Regions from separate parts of the Streptomyces sp. NPDC050535 genome, predicted to be linked through region 2. Evidence: riboswitches for the same ligand, from Rfam matches in the RefSeq annotation. Region 2 holds a riboswitch; each other region holds the start of a gene.
The links. Region 2 has a riboswitch for cobalamin ahead of ACIBLC_RS10075 (ABC transporter substrate-binding protein). Riboswitches for the same ligand answer to the same signal wherever they lie in the genome.
Positions count from the first base shown of each region.

Region 1: it holds a riboswitch for cobalamin, as region 2 does, so the genes downstream of both, metE (5-methyltetrahydropteroyltriglutamate--homocysteine S-methyltransferase) here and ACIBLC_RS10075 (ABC transporter substrate-binding protein) in region 2, are expected to answer to the same signal.
Region 3: it holds a riboswitch for cobalamin, as region 2 does, so the genes downstream of both, ACIBLC_RS34340 (cobalamin biosynthesis protein) here and ACIBLC_RS10075 (ABC transporter substrate-binding protein) in region 2, are expected to answer to the same signal.

Region 1 is NZ_JBITHE010000001.1:906,403-910,677, forward strand. Features, by position in the region: gene ACIBLC_RS03835 (FAD binding domain-containing protein) at 1-222, opposite strand, end outside; gene metE (5-methyltetrahydropteroyltriglutamate--homocysteine S-methyltransferase) at 476-2,794, opposite strand; cobalamin riboswitch at 2,977-3,124, opposite strand; gene ACIBLC_RS03845 (phosphocholine-specific phospholipase C) at 3,442-4,275, shown strand, end outside.
Region 2 is NZ_JBITHE010000003.1:451,259-455,533, forward strand. Features, by position in the region: gene ACIBLC_RS10070 (FecCD family ABC transporter permease) at 1-970, opposite strand, end outside; gene ACIBLC_RS10075 (ABC transporter substrate-binding protein) at 967-1,989, opposite strand; cobalamin riboswitch at 2,059-2,244, opposite strand; gene ACIBLC_RS10080 (hydroxyacid dehydrogenase) at 2,730-3,737, shown strand; gene ACIBLC_RS10085 (alpha-galactosidase) at 3,734-4,275, shown strand, end outside.
Region 3 is NZ_JBITHE010000022.1:71,765-76,039, reverse strand. Features, by position in the region: gene ACIBLC_RS34355 (helix-turn-helix domain-containing protein) at 53-907, shown strand; gene ACIBLC_RS34350 (hypothetical protein) at 951-1,592, shown strand; gene ACIBLC_RS34345 (DUF397 domain-containing protein) at 1,830-2,039, opposite strand; cobalamin riboswitch at 2,311-2,454, shown strand; gene ACIBLC_RS34340 (cobalamin biosynthesis protein) at 2,554-3,498, shown strand; gene ACIBLC_RS34335 (cobyric acid synthase) at 3,495-4,275, shown strand, end outside.

The sequences.
Region 1 (4,275 bases), on a different contig from region 2:
CTCCGGCACGCTGTCGTCTATCCGGTTCAGCACGACACCCGCGCCCAGTGCCCCTCGCTCGACCGCGTTGGCCGCCGGCAGTTCGCGCAACGACATCGCCTGCTCCGGGAAGCCGTCCCGTTGCCAGCCCGCCCACACCAGTGTCGCCCCGCCTATGGGCACCGCCCCTTCGGCCAGGCACTCCTGTGCTTCGGACACGGACGTGGGCAGACGCAAGAGCACGGTGGCCGACCTGTCTTTCTGGAACTCGGTGGCCCGGGTGGGCGATACCCCGGCCGATTGACCTCTGACAAAGCGCATTTTTCCCGCGCACGCGGGGGCGCGTACAGGGCTCACTTCTCCACCCTGTGCTCCCCTCACGGGCGAGCACCTAATCGAGGAGCCCTACACGTACCTTCCGTGACCTGCTCCGGCCCGACGGCCGGGGACGACCGGGAAGGGGCCGCGGCGTGCCCTTCCCGGTCGTCCCGGCGGGTCAGGACCCGGCGAGTTCGGTGCGGACCGTCCGGGCCGCCGCGACCAGGTTCTCCAGCGACGCGCGCGTCTCGGGCCAGCCGCGCGTCTTCAGTCCGCAGTCGGGGTTGACCCACAGCCGCTCGGCGGGGATGGCCTCAAGTCCCTTGCGCAGCAGGGCGGATGCCTCGTCCGCGCTCGGCACGCGCGGCGAGTGGATGTCGTAGACGCCGGGACCGGCCTCGCGCGGATAGCCGTGCTCGGCCAGCTCCCGGGCGACCTGCATGTGTGAGCGGGCCGCCTCCAGGCTGATGACGTCGGCGTCGAGGTCGTCGATGGCCCGGACGATGTCCCCGAACTCGGCGTAGCACATGTGGGTGTGGATCTGGGTGTCCGGGCGTACGCCGCCGGTGCTGAGCCGGAACGCCTCGGTGGCCCACGCCAGATACGCCGGATGGTCCGCGGCGCGCAGCGGCAGCGTTTCGCGCAGCGCGGGTTCGTCGACCTGGATGACCGAAGTCCCGGCCGCCTCAAGGTTGTTGACCTCGTCCCGCAGAGCGAGGGCGACCTGGCGGGCCGTGTCGCCGAGCGGCTGGTCGTCACGGACGAAGGACCAGGCGAGCATGGTGACAGGGCCGGTCAGCATGCCCTTGACGGGGCGGTCGGTCAGGGACTGGGCGTACGTCGTCCAGCGCACCGTCATCGGCTCGGGGCGGGAGATGTCACCGGCCAGGATCGGCGGGCGGACGTAACGGGTGCCGTACGACTGGACCCAGCCGTGCCGCGTGGCGAGGTAGCCGGTGAGCTGTTCGGCGAAGTACTGGACCATGTCGTTGCGTTCGGGCTCGCCGTGCACGAGGACGTCGAGGCCGGTCTTCTCCTGGAAGGAGATCACCTCGCCGATCTCGGCCCTGATGCGGTCCTCGTACCCGGAGCTGTCGATCCGGCCGGCGCGCAGATCGGCCCGCGCGGTGCGCAGTTCGGCGGTCTGCGGGAAGGAGCCGATGGTGGTGGTCGGCAGCAGGGGCAGACCGAGGTGGGCGCGCTGGGCGGCGGCGCGCTCGGAGTACGGCTCCGAGCGGCGGGCGTCGGCGTCCGCGACGGCGGCGGACCGGGCCCGCACCGCGGGGTCGCGGGTGAGCGCCGAACCGGCCCGGGAGGCCAGGTCGGCCCGGTTGGCGGCCAGTTCCGCCGCGATGGCGTCGGTCCCGAGGCCGAGACCCTTGGCGAGGGTGACGATCTCGGCGGTCTTCTGGCGGGCGAAAGCGAGCCAGCGCAGGATCTCCGGCTCGATGTCACTCTCGGCGGCGGCGTCGAGCGGGACGTGGAGCAGCGAGCAGGACGCGGCCACGTCGACCCGGTCGGCCAGGCCCAGCAGGGTGCCCAGGGTGGCGAGCGACCTGGTCAGGTCGTCGGCCCAGATGTTGCGGCCGTTGACGACGCCGGCGACCAGGCGCTTGCCCGGCAGTCCGCCGACGGCGGCGAGCGCGTCCAGGTTGGCGGCGGCCGTGCCGGTGAAGTCGAGGGCGAGGCCGTCCACCGGGGCCTTGGCCAGTACCGGCAGGGCGTCGCCCAGCCGGTCGAAGTAGGAGGCGACCAGCAGTTTCGGGCGGTCGGCGAGTCCGCCCAGATCGCGGTAGGCGCGGGTGACCGCGTTCAGCTCGGCGGGCGTGCGGTCCTGCACGAGCGCGGGCTCGTCGAGCTGTACCCACTCGGCACCCGCCGCGCGCAGGTCGGCGAGGACCTCGGCGTACACCGGCAGCAGTCGGTCGAGGAGGGTCAGCGGGTCGAAGTCCGCGGCCACGCCGGGCGCGGGCTTGGCGAGCAGCAGGTAGGTGACGGGGCCGACGAGGACCGGCCGGGCGGTGAGCCCGAGAGCCAGGGCCTCCTTGAACTCGGCGACCTGCTTGGCGGAGTCGGTGGTGAAGACGGTGTCAGGGCCCAACTCGGGTACCAGGTAGTGGTAGTTGGTGTCGAACCACTTGGTCATCTCCAGCGGCGCGACGTCCTGGGTGCCGCGCGCCATCGCGAAGTACCCGTCGAGCGGGTCGCTGGCGACGGCGTCCCGGTGACGGTCGGGGACCGCGCCGACCATGACGCTGGTGTCCAGGACGTGGTCGTAGTACGAGAAGTCACCGGTGGGGACCTCGTGGATGCCGGCACCGGCGAGCTGCTCCCAGTTGGCCCGGCGCAGTTCGGCGGCGGTGGCCCGGAGGGCGTCGGCGTCGACGCGGCCCTTCCAGTAGCCCTCGATCGCCTTCTTGAGCTCCCGGCCCTGGCCCTGACGGGGGTAGCCGTACACGGTGGCCCGTGCTGCCGCGGCTGCGGACTTCGCTGTCACGGAAATCTCCTTCGCGAGATATCTCCCTGGAATCCCGGGACGGGACGAGGGCGCGAAGGGCCGGCGACCGGACGGAACGATCCTCGTACGCGAGACACGGTCGTCCGTCCGATATGTGCGCCGACCCGCCCACGAGGTCACCGGGATGTCCGCGCACGAGGGGTCGCGCGCGGGCAGCGGGCAGGTCTTCGGACTTGTGGGCGCGCCCTCCCTGCGGAGGACATCTACTGGCCGTCGCTTCCCAGACCCGGCCGGGCCCAGTGCGTATGACGGCGGTCGTTCCCACTCACCGCTGCGGGGCAGTCCCGGATTCCCACCGGGTTCCCTCTTGCGACGCTCCCGTCTGGCGGACGGGGCGAACCAGCTGCACCGACCAGCCTAGAGGGCCGCGCGAGGCTGCGGGGGACATCGCCCACATGCCGGGCGGCGAGACTTTTGCCCGACGTTGGTTGCGGGAGGCCGGGTTGGCGTTCCGTTTACCGCCGTTCGCCGCACGTACCTCCGAGTTTCACGCGGGGGCCACGGGACCCTTCCTTGCCGTTCGGTGCTCTTGGAACACTCCAATCGCACACGTTCCAGCAGTATCCCGGCCAGCCCGGTCATCCCGTACGTCCGTTGTTTCCGTCAGGACAAGAGGTCACCCAGCCATGCCCCAAGTGAATCGGCGCCGCTTCCTCCAACTCGCCGGCGGTACCGCGGCGTTCACCGCACTGAACAGCAGCATCGAGCGGGCCGCGGCGCTGCCCGCGAACCACCGCTCCGGGACGATCGACGATGTCGAGCACATCGTCGTCCTGATGCAGGAGAACCGTTCGTTCGACCACTACTTCGGCTCGCTGAGGGGTGTCCGCGGCTTCGGCGACCCGGTTCCGGCCAAGACGTCGGGCGACAAATCGGTCTGGTACCAGTCGGACGGCACCAAGGACGTGCTCCCCTTCCGTCCCGACGCCGACGACCTGGGCATGCAGTTCATCCAGGATCTCCCGCACGGCTGGAGCGACGGACACGCCGCCTTCAACAAGGGCAAGTACGACAAATGGGTGCCCAACAAGTCGTCGACGACGATGGCGTACCTGACGCGTGAGGACATCCCGTTCCACTACGCGCTGGCCGACGCGTTCACCATCTGCGACGCCTACCACTGTTCGTTCATCGGCTCCACGGACCCGAACCGCTACTACATGTGGACGGGCTACACCGGTAACGACGGCGTCGGCGGCGGCCCGGTCCTCGGCAACGACGAGGTCGGCTACGACTGGACGACGTACCCCGAGCGCCTCGAGGCGGCCGGCGTCTCCTGGAAGATCTACCAGGACGTCGGCGACGGCCTGGACGCGAACGGCTCCTGGGGCTGGATCTCCGACGCCTACCGAGGCAACTACGGTGACAACTCGCTGCTGTACTTCAACAAGTACCGCGACGCCAAGCCCGGCGACCCGCTCTACGACAAGGCCCGCACCGGCACGGACGCCCGCAAGGGC
Region 2 (4,275 bases):
GCACCCCGATGAGCGAGGTCACCACGCCCACCGGCACCTCCTGCGGGTCGAGGACGGTGCGGGCGAGCGTGTCGACCCACACCAGGAACACCGCTCCGGCGAGCGTGGACACCGGCAGCAGCCGGGCGTGGCCCGGTCCGACCAGCGCGCGGGCCGCGTGCGGCAGGACCAGGCCGACGAAGCCGATCGCGCCCGAGGAGCTGACGAGCGCGGCGGTGAGCAGCGCCGTGACGCTCAGCAGCACCAGCCGGGTGCGTGCGACGGACACCCCGAGGGAGGCCGCCGCGTCCTGCCCGAAGGCGAAGGCGTCGAGTGTCCGGGTGTACCCCAGGCAGACCACGAGTGCGAGGACGAGGACGCCGAAGCCGGCCCACACGTCCGTCCAGTCGGCGCCGCTGAGCGAGCCGAGCAGCCAGAACAGCACCCCGCGGGTGGTCTCGGCGTCGGCAGCGGTCATGATGACGAAGGAGGTGAGCGCGGAGAAGAGCTGCATGGCGGCGACGCCCGCGAGGACCACGCGGTCGGTCGTGCCGCCGAGTGTGTGGCTGAGCAGGAGTACGAGCGCGAAGGACAGGACCGCGCCCACGAAGGCACCGGCGGACACCGACACCACGCCGCCGCCGACTCCCAGCACCACCACGGCGACCGCGCCCGTCGACGCCCCGGAGGACACCCCGAGCACGAAGGGATCGGCGAGCGGATTGCGCAGCAGCGACTGCATCACCACACCGCAGACGGCGAGTCCGGCCCCGCAGACGGCGGCGAGCAGCGTGCGCGGCAGCCTGAGCTGCCACACGATGCCGTCCCGGATCGGTGAGAGATCCGTACTCCCCCAGCCGAGATGGGCCCCGACCGTCGACCAGACGTCGCCGACCCGTATGTCGGCGGGTCCGACGGTGATCGCGACGGCGACGGAGAGACAGAGCGCGGCGGCTCCGGCCGCCCCGAGCAGCAGTCCTCTGACGGTCACCCGGTGAGCCCGGACTCCCGCAGGCCCGCGGCGACTTGTTCCACACCCTCGACGGTGCGGATGGTCGGGTTCATGGCCTGGCCGCTGAGCAGGACGTACCGCCTGTGCCTGACGGCGGACATGTTCCTGGTGACCGGGTCGGACTCCAGGAACTCGATCTTCTTCGCGGCGGACTCGGCAGTCTGCGACCTGCGCGTCAGATCGCCGATGACGAGGACGTCGGGGTCACGGTCGGCGACGGTCTCCCAGTTGATCTGGGGCCATTCGTCGTGGGTGTCGTCGAAGACGTTCTGTGCGCCGAGTGTGCGGGTGATGGCACCGGGGGCGCCGCAACAGCCCGCCATGTAGGGCGATTCGGAGTTGGCGAACCAGTACAGGAGGGTGACGTCGGAGGCGTCGACGCCGGACGTGGCGGTCTCCACCCGCTTCTTGAGCGACGTGACGAGCTTCTCGCCGCGCTCCTCCACCCCGAACACCTCGGCCAGGTCGCGCACTTCGCCGTAGACGGTGTCCAACGTCAGCGGCCGCTGCCGCGCGCCGTCCCCGTCACCGGAGTTGTCCTTGCCGGCGCAGTCGGAGGGCGAGACGTACGTCGGCACGCCGAGCTTCTCGAACTGCTCGCGGGTCGCCACCCCGCCCTTGCCCAGGGTGGAGACGAAGGAGGCGGCGACGAAGTCGGGTTCGGCGTCCAGGACGCGTTCGAAGGAGGGGTTGTTGTCGGAGATCCGCTCGACCTTCGCGTTCTCCCTCTCCAGCCCCTTCATCACGGGGTCGGTCCAGGTGGCCGTCCCGGCCATCCGGTCGGCGAGTCCGAGCGCGAGCATGATCTCGGTGGTGCCCTGGTTGAGGGAGACCGCGCGCCGCGGCGGCGTGTCCACGCGCACCGCCTGCCCGCAGTTGTCGAGTGTGACGGCGCCCTTGTCGGCAGTGGTGCCGGACGAACCGGATCCGCAGCCGGTCAGGAGCAGTGCCCCCGAGGTCAGCAGGGCAGCGTGGCGGGCAAGGCGCGCGAAAGGCACGGAAGGCGATCCCTTGTCGTCGAGGACTCAAGCGCGGAGCCCGGTCGTACGGTGCTCCCCCGCGCCCTCAGGACCGCGGAGGCCGCCAGCAGGTCTTCGGACTCGGGATCACCCGGACGAGGCGCCTTCCCGGACCTCACGCGGTCCAGTGGCCGATGCCCCGCCCGTCACCCTCACCGCTGCGCGTCAGTTCCGGGTTCACACCGGATTCCCTGACCCACGTACATGGGTTCGACTGGCCTCGGCAAGCTATCACGGGGCCTCGGGGGAACCGCCGGGCGGCCTGGGCGTCCGCCGGCGCGCGGCGGAGCGGCGGCCGGGACGAGGTACGCGCCGTTGGCACGCAGACGGTCGCGCCGTGCGCTGGGGCACCCGGCGGCCACGGACGCCGGCCTCGTCCCAGCCGCTGTAGGTCCCAGCCGCCGTGGTCGCACACGGGGCGAGCTCTTCGGGCAAGGCAGGGCACGACAGGGAATCGCAGCAGGCGCGTCACCAATCCGAAGTCGCGCGATAGAAACCGCGTGACAGAAACCGGTAACTGGACGGAGATACCGGTTGTGGCGACTTTTCACCGCATAACTCCTCGGACACCCCGCCCTTTTGCCGTGCCCGACCATTGACCCTTTCTCCTCATGCCCCCTAGCGTAGAGATCGGTTACTACGCATGCGGTCCTCGTAGTTGCCACTCCCCGAACAAGCCCCGGTTTTCCCTGTGCTGCCCCGAAGCGGAGGCCATCCCCTTGCCCGAGCGTCCACTGGCACTGTTCGCCATGAGTGCCGAGACCCTGCCCAGCGTCTATCCGTCCGCCGTACTGGATCGGATCCGGGCCTGTGTCGACGTCGATCCCGATCTGATAGCCGAGGACTTCCGGGACCCACGGGTGCGAAGGGTCCTGGCGGAGGCCGAGATCCTGCTTACCGGATGGGGCTGCCCGCGCATCGACGCCGCGGTGCTCGACGCGGCCCCCAGGCTGCGTGCGGTGCTGCACGCGGCGGGCTCGGTGAAGGGGACCATGGCGCCGGGCTGGTGGGAGCGCGGCCTCGTGGTGTCCTCGGCCGCTGCCGCCAACGCCCTGCCCGTCGCCGAGTACACCCTGGGCATGATCCTGCTCGTCGGCAAGGACCTGTTCGCCTCCCGCGAGCACTACCGCGCCCGGCGCACGTTCACCGTCGCCGAGATACAGCCCGGCATCGGCAACTTCGGCCGCAGGATCGGGATCGTGGGCGCCTCGAAGATCGGCCGCCGGCTCATCGAGCTCCTGCGGCCCCACGATTTCGAGGTCGCCCTGTCCGATCCGCACGTGGACCGGGACGAGGCGGCCACCCTCGGAGTGTCCTCGCTTCCTCTCCACGAACTGATGCGGACCAGCGACATCGTCTCCGTCCACGCGCCCGCCATCCCCACCACCCACCGCATGATCGGCGCCCGCGAACTGGCGCTGATGCCCGACGGAGCCGTGCTCATCAACACCGCGCGGGGCAGTCTCGTGAACACCGACGCCCTGGTCGAAGCGCTCCGTCCGGGCCGCGTCAGCGCGATCCTCGACGTGACCGACCCCGAACCGCTGCCCTCCGACTCCCCGCTCTTCGACCTCCCCAACGTCTTCCTCACCCCGCACCTGGCCGGCTCTCAGGGCAACGAGGTGCGCCGCCTCGGTCTGTACGTGGCCGAGGAACTGGAACGCCTGCTCGCCGGACGTCCTCTCGTCCACCAGGTCGACCACACCGGACTGGAGCGCGCCGCGTGACCGACCTCGCCCGGAACACCGGGAAGACGAACCGGACTTCACCCGAGAGCACCCGTACCTCGCCCGAGGACACCCGGACCATGGCGGAGGACACCCGCACCGCGCCGGAGCCGACCCCGTCCTCCACCCAGGCACAGCCTGACCGGCCCTCCGCGGAAACCTGGGGCAACTCCGTCCTCACCCTCCACTTCACGCTCGGCAGCGAGTCGGGACCACCCCGGCTGCTCGGCCTCGGCGCACCGGCCGCCGGACGCGACGCGCTGCCCCTCGTCGAGGTGGAACTCGCCGGTCACGGACGCAGCGGCACCTCCGGCAAGCGGCATCTCGACGGACTGGTGTCCCAACGGCTGCGCTACGTGGCCCACACGTCCGACGCCGAGCGGCTCACCGTCCGTATGCACGACCCCGCGACGGACCTGACCGTCCAGGCCCACTACCGCGTTGCACCGGACCTGCCGGTTCTCACCGCCTGGGCCGAACTCACCGCGGGCGACCGGGAGATCCGCGTCGAGCAGGTCTCGTCGTTCGCCCTCTCCGG
Region 3 (4,275 bases), on a different contig from region 2:
TCCCTGACATATGCCATTCATGGAGCCGTCACGACGACAGCGAGGAGCCACCATGCCGAGGGATGTCGATCCGAGCCTGAACCGCCGCAGACTGCGGCTCGCGCTCCGCAAGGCCCGCGAGGCCACGGGGCAGTCACAGGGGCAGGCCGCCCACGCCCTCGACTGGTCACTCTCCAAGATCATGCGAATCGAGCAGGGCACGGTCAGCCTCTCGGTCACCGATCTGCGCGCCCTGCTCCAGCAGTACGAGGTGGCGGAACTCGAACTCGTCACGGAGTTGGAGGAAGCCGCGCGCGGTTCGAAGGGCGCGAGCTGGTGGGCCCAGTACAACGACATCCTGGGACCGGGGTTCGGTCAGTACCTGGGCTACGAGAGCGCCGCCGCGTCGATCCGTACCTACAACCCGATCGTGGTGCCCGGCTTTCTCCAGACCGACGACTACGCGATGGCCCTGCTCACCCCCCGGGTCGATGAGGCGCGGGCCCGGCGAATCGTGGAGCTGCGCACCGCGCGCCAGGAACGCACGATGGAGGGCGAGGACCCGCCGTTGACCTTCTTCGTCGTCGACGAGGCGGCACTGCACCGGCAGGTCGGCGGACCGAGGGTGCAGCGCGCCCAGTTGCAGCACCTCATCGACACCTCGAAGCGCCCCCAGGTGTCCCTCCAGGTGCTCCCCTTCGCCGCGGGCGCCCACTACTCCACCCGCGGCAGCTTCATCCTGCTGGGCTTTCTCGACGACGAGGACCTGCTCTATCTCGAGGTCCAGGGAAACCAGTCCACCCGTGACGACCACGAACTGATCGTGCGCCACCAGGAGTGTTTCGAATATCTCCGTGAGGTCGCCCTCGGCGGAGAGCAGGCCATCGAACTGATCAGCCGGATCAGGGACGGTATCGACAGCAGCTGATCTGCCGGGCCCCAGCAGCCCGGGAGAAGCGAGGAGGCCTCATATGCTGCCAGCCGCGTGGAATGAGTGGTGGCGGGAGGTCTTCACTGCCATCGGGCGGGCACCCTGGCGTACCGGCGGTGCGGACGGTGCCCAAGGGGCCGGTGGAGCCACCGGTGCCCAAGCGCCCGCTGGAGCCACCGCCGCTCACGCCGGTGACCCTTCCGACGGCGACGACGGCGGGAGCGGCGACGCGGACGCCGACGACATCCCCTCCGCCGACTCGGCTCGGTGGCAGACCCCCGTCGCCGACCTCTCCTACAACCAGCTCGTGCGGGACGCGATGGCGGACCAGGACCGTGCCGACCGGATGGACACCCTGGACCGTCATCGCACGGACGACCATCTCCGGGTCTTCACCACGAAGATCGTCTACTGCACCAGCTGCATCCTCGTGCTGGTGGCGGGCCTCGCCGGACTGCTCGGCGCCATGGCGGCCTTCGGACTGACCAACCCATGGCTGATGGGTACCGTGACCGGCGTCGTGATGACCCCGGTGGTCGCTATGAGCCGTCAGCTGGCCAAGGTGATCGCGCAGACCGGTTCGACGGAACCCGCCCTCAGCGACGACCGCCGGGCCGTGGTCCCGGCTCAGCGGCAGTCCGAGCTGCCGGCGGACAGGCAGTCGGCGGACGATTCCTCCTGAACTCCGCCAAGCCCCACCACAGTCCCGCGGCCACGGCTGTCACCGCGGCCACCAGCACCCAGGCGGTAAGCCGCGCGGCCATGCCGTCCACCAGCAGTGCGGCTGCCGCGCCGGTCAGCGCGGCCATCGCGCCGAGCACCGCGCACATCAGCACGGTCCCGAGCGACACCGAGATCCTCCGCGGCCCCCCGCGCAGTCCGTTCACCGCGTGCCGCATCTCGGCGAGATGATGATCCGTCACGTCTCTCCCCCTCCCCCTGAGCCGGCGAAAGCCGTCAGAAAAGTCCGCCACCGCTCGGCGGACAGGACGACATACGGCCCCGACGGGTTCTGCGAGTCACGGACGATCACGCCGTCTCCGACGAACGCCACCTCGACACAGTCGTAATCGGCCCCGCTGAAGCTGCTCTTGTGCCAGAACCGCTCGGACGAGTTCTCATAGGACACGCCTACCTCCTGCTGCCCAAGAGCCGGCGTCCCCCGACGCGTGTCCGTCTCTTTCCCCCATGCCGAGTCACGATAGCGCCGTGATCTTGGTCGGCCCAGAGGGCCGCCGAGAGGAGCCCCACCACGTCACCACACGGAGGCAACCGCCCTCGGACCGCTCCCCGATTGTCGTATTCGAGTCTATGAAAGGTCTTTTTGTCGGCCTAGAGGAAAACCGGCCCCGTGTGGGCCTCAGCACACTCCTCCGTCGCAGGTCAACAGCAAGTTGACGGGTCTTCCAACCCCGTGGTGGACTGCCGGGGCCAAGTACGGCGGCAAGAGAGGAAGCCGGTGTGAGTCCGGCGCGGTCCCGCCACTGTCATCGGGGAAGGAATTCCCCGGGAGCCAGGAACTCTCACCGCCGGTCTCTTCGAACCAGGGCGTGGACACCCTGAGTGAGGACATATCGCCATGCGCGGCTGCCCAAGTGCCCTGCGAACGACGGCTGTGCCTGACCTGACGGCCGGCTGAGCCGGTGCGTGCCGATCGCGTCTTCGCGTACGGCGCCGCCGCCGGCCTTCTCGGTGACCTGCTGCTCGGCGATCCCCGCCGTGGACATCCGGTCGCCGCTTTCGGGCGGGCCGCGGGTGCCGTGGAACGGACGCTCTGGCGGGACCACCGCGGCTGGGGCGCGCTGCACACGGCCGTGTGCGCCGGCGGTGCCGCCGGGCTCGCGGCGCTCGCCGCCCGTTCCGTACGTGATTCCCGTACCGCCTCCATCGCACTGACCGCGGCCGCCACTTGGGCCGTCGTCGGCGGCACCTCCCTCGGCCGGGAGGCCCGGGCGATCGGCGGCGCGCTCGCGGCCGGCGACGTCGAGGTGGCCCGGGAGCGGCTGCCGCGTCTGTGCGGGCGGGATCCGCAGGCTCTCGACGCGGACGGGATCGCCCGGGCCGTCGTCGAGTCCGTCGCCGAGAACACCTCCGACGCCGTGGTGGGGGCTCTGGTGTGGGGTGCGGTGGCCGGCGTGCCCGGTCTTGTCGGGTTCCGTGCCGTCAACACCCTGGACGCGATGGTCGGGCACAAGTCCTCCAGGTACCGGCGCTACGGCTGGGCCTCCGCACGGCTCGACGACGTCGCGGGCTGGCCGGGCGCGCGGCTCACCGCGGTACTCGCCGCCGCCGCCGGAAGCGACCCGCGGGGCGCCGTGCGCGCCTGGCGCGCTGACGCGGGGAGGCATCCGAGCCCCAACGCCGGTCCCGTGGAGGCCTCGTTCGCGGGGGCGCTCGGGGTGCGGCTCGGCGGGACCCTCGCGTACGGGGGAAGGGTCGAGCACCGGCCCGTACTGAACGGGGAGGGCCGGGCCGTCGCGGTCGGCGACATCGAGCGCGCCGTGCGGCTGTCCCGGCGTGTGAGCTGGCTCGCGTTCGGCGTGTGTGCCGCGGGCCTGCTGCCGAAGCGGCGGGGAGGCGGTTCATGAGCGGCGGGCTGCTGGTCGCCGGAACCACCTCCGACGCCGGCAAGAGCGTGGTGACCGCCGGGATCTGCCGGTGGCTGGTGCGCCAGGGTGTCAAGGTGGCGCCCTTCAAGGCGCAGAACATGTCGCTGAACTCGTTCGTGACGCGGGAGGGTGCCGAGATCGGGCGGGCGCAGGCCATGCAGGCGCAGGCCGCCCGGGTGGAGCCCAGCGTGCTGATGAACCCCGTGCTGCTCAAGCCGGGCGGCGACCGGAGCAGTCAGGTCGTGCTCATGGGCAGGCCCGTGGGCGAGATGAGCGCCCGCGGCTATCACGGCGGCCGGCAGGAGTCGTTGCTCGGGACCGTGCTGGAGTGTCTCGCCGAACTGCGGGGCACGTATGACGCGGTGATCTGCGAGGGGGCGGGCAGTCCCGCCGAGATCAATCTTCGGCGGACCGACATCGTGAACATGGGGATCGCGCGGAACGCGCGGCTGCCCGTGCTCGTCGTCGGTGACATCGACCGTGGCGGCGTCTTCGCGTCCTTCTTCGGGACCGTCGCGCTGCTCTCCCGCGAGGACCAGGAACTCGTCGCCGGGTTCCTGGTGAACAAGTTCCGCGGGGACGTCTCCCTGCTGGAGCCGGGCCTCGACATGCTCAAGGGGCTCACCGGGCGGCCCAGTTACGGTGTGCTGCCCTTCCGGCACGGGCTCGGGATCGACGAGGAGGACGGGCTGCGGGTCTCGCTGAGGGGCACGGTCCGGGAGTCGGTGGTGGCCGCCCCCGTCGGCCAGGACATCC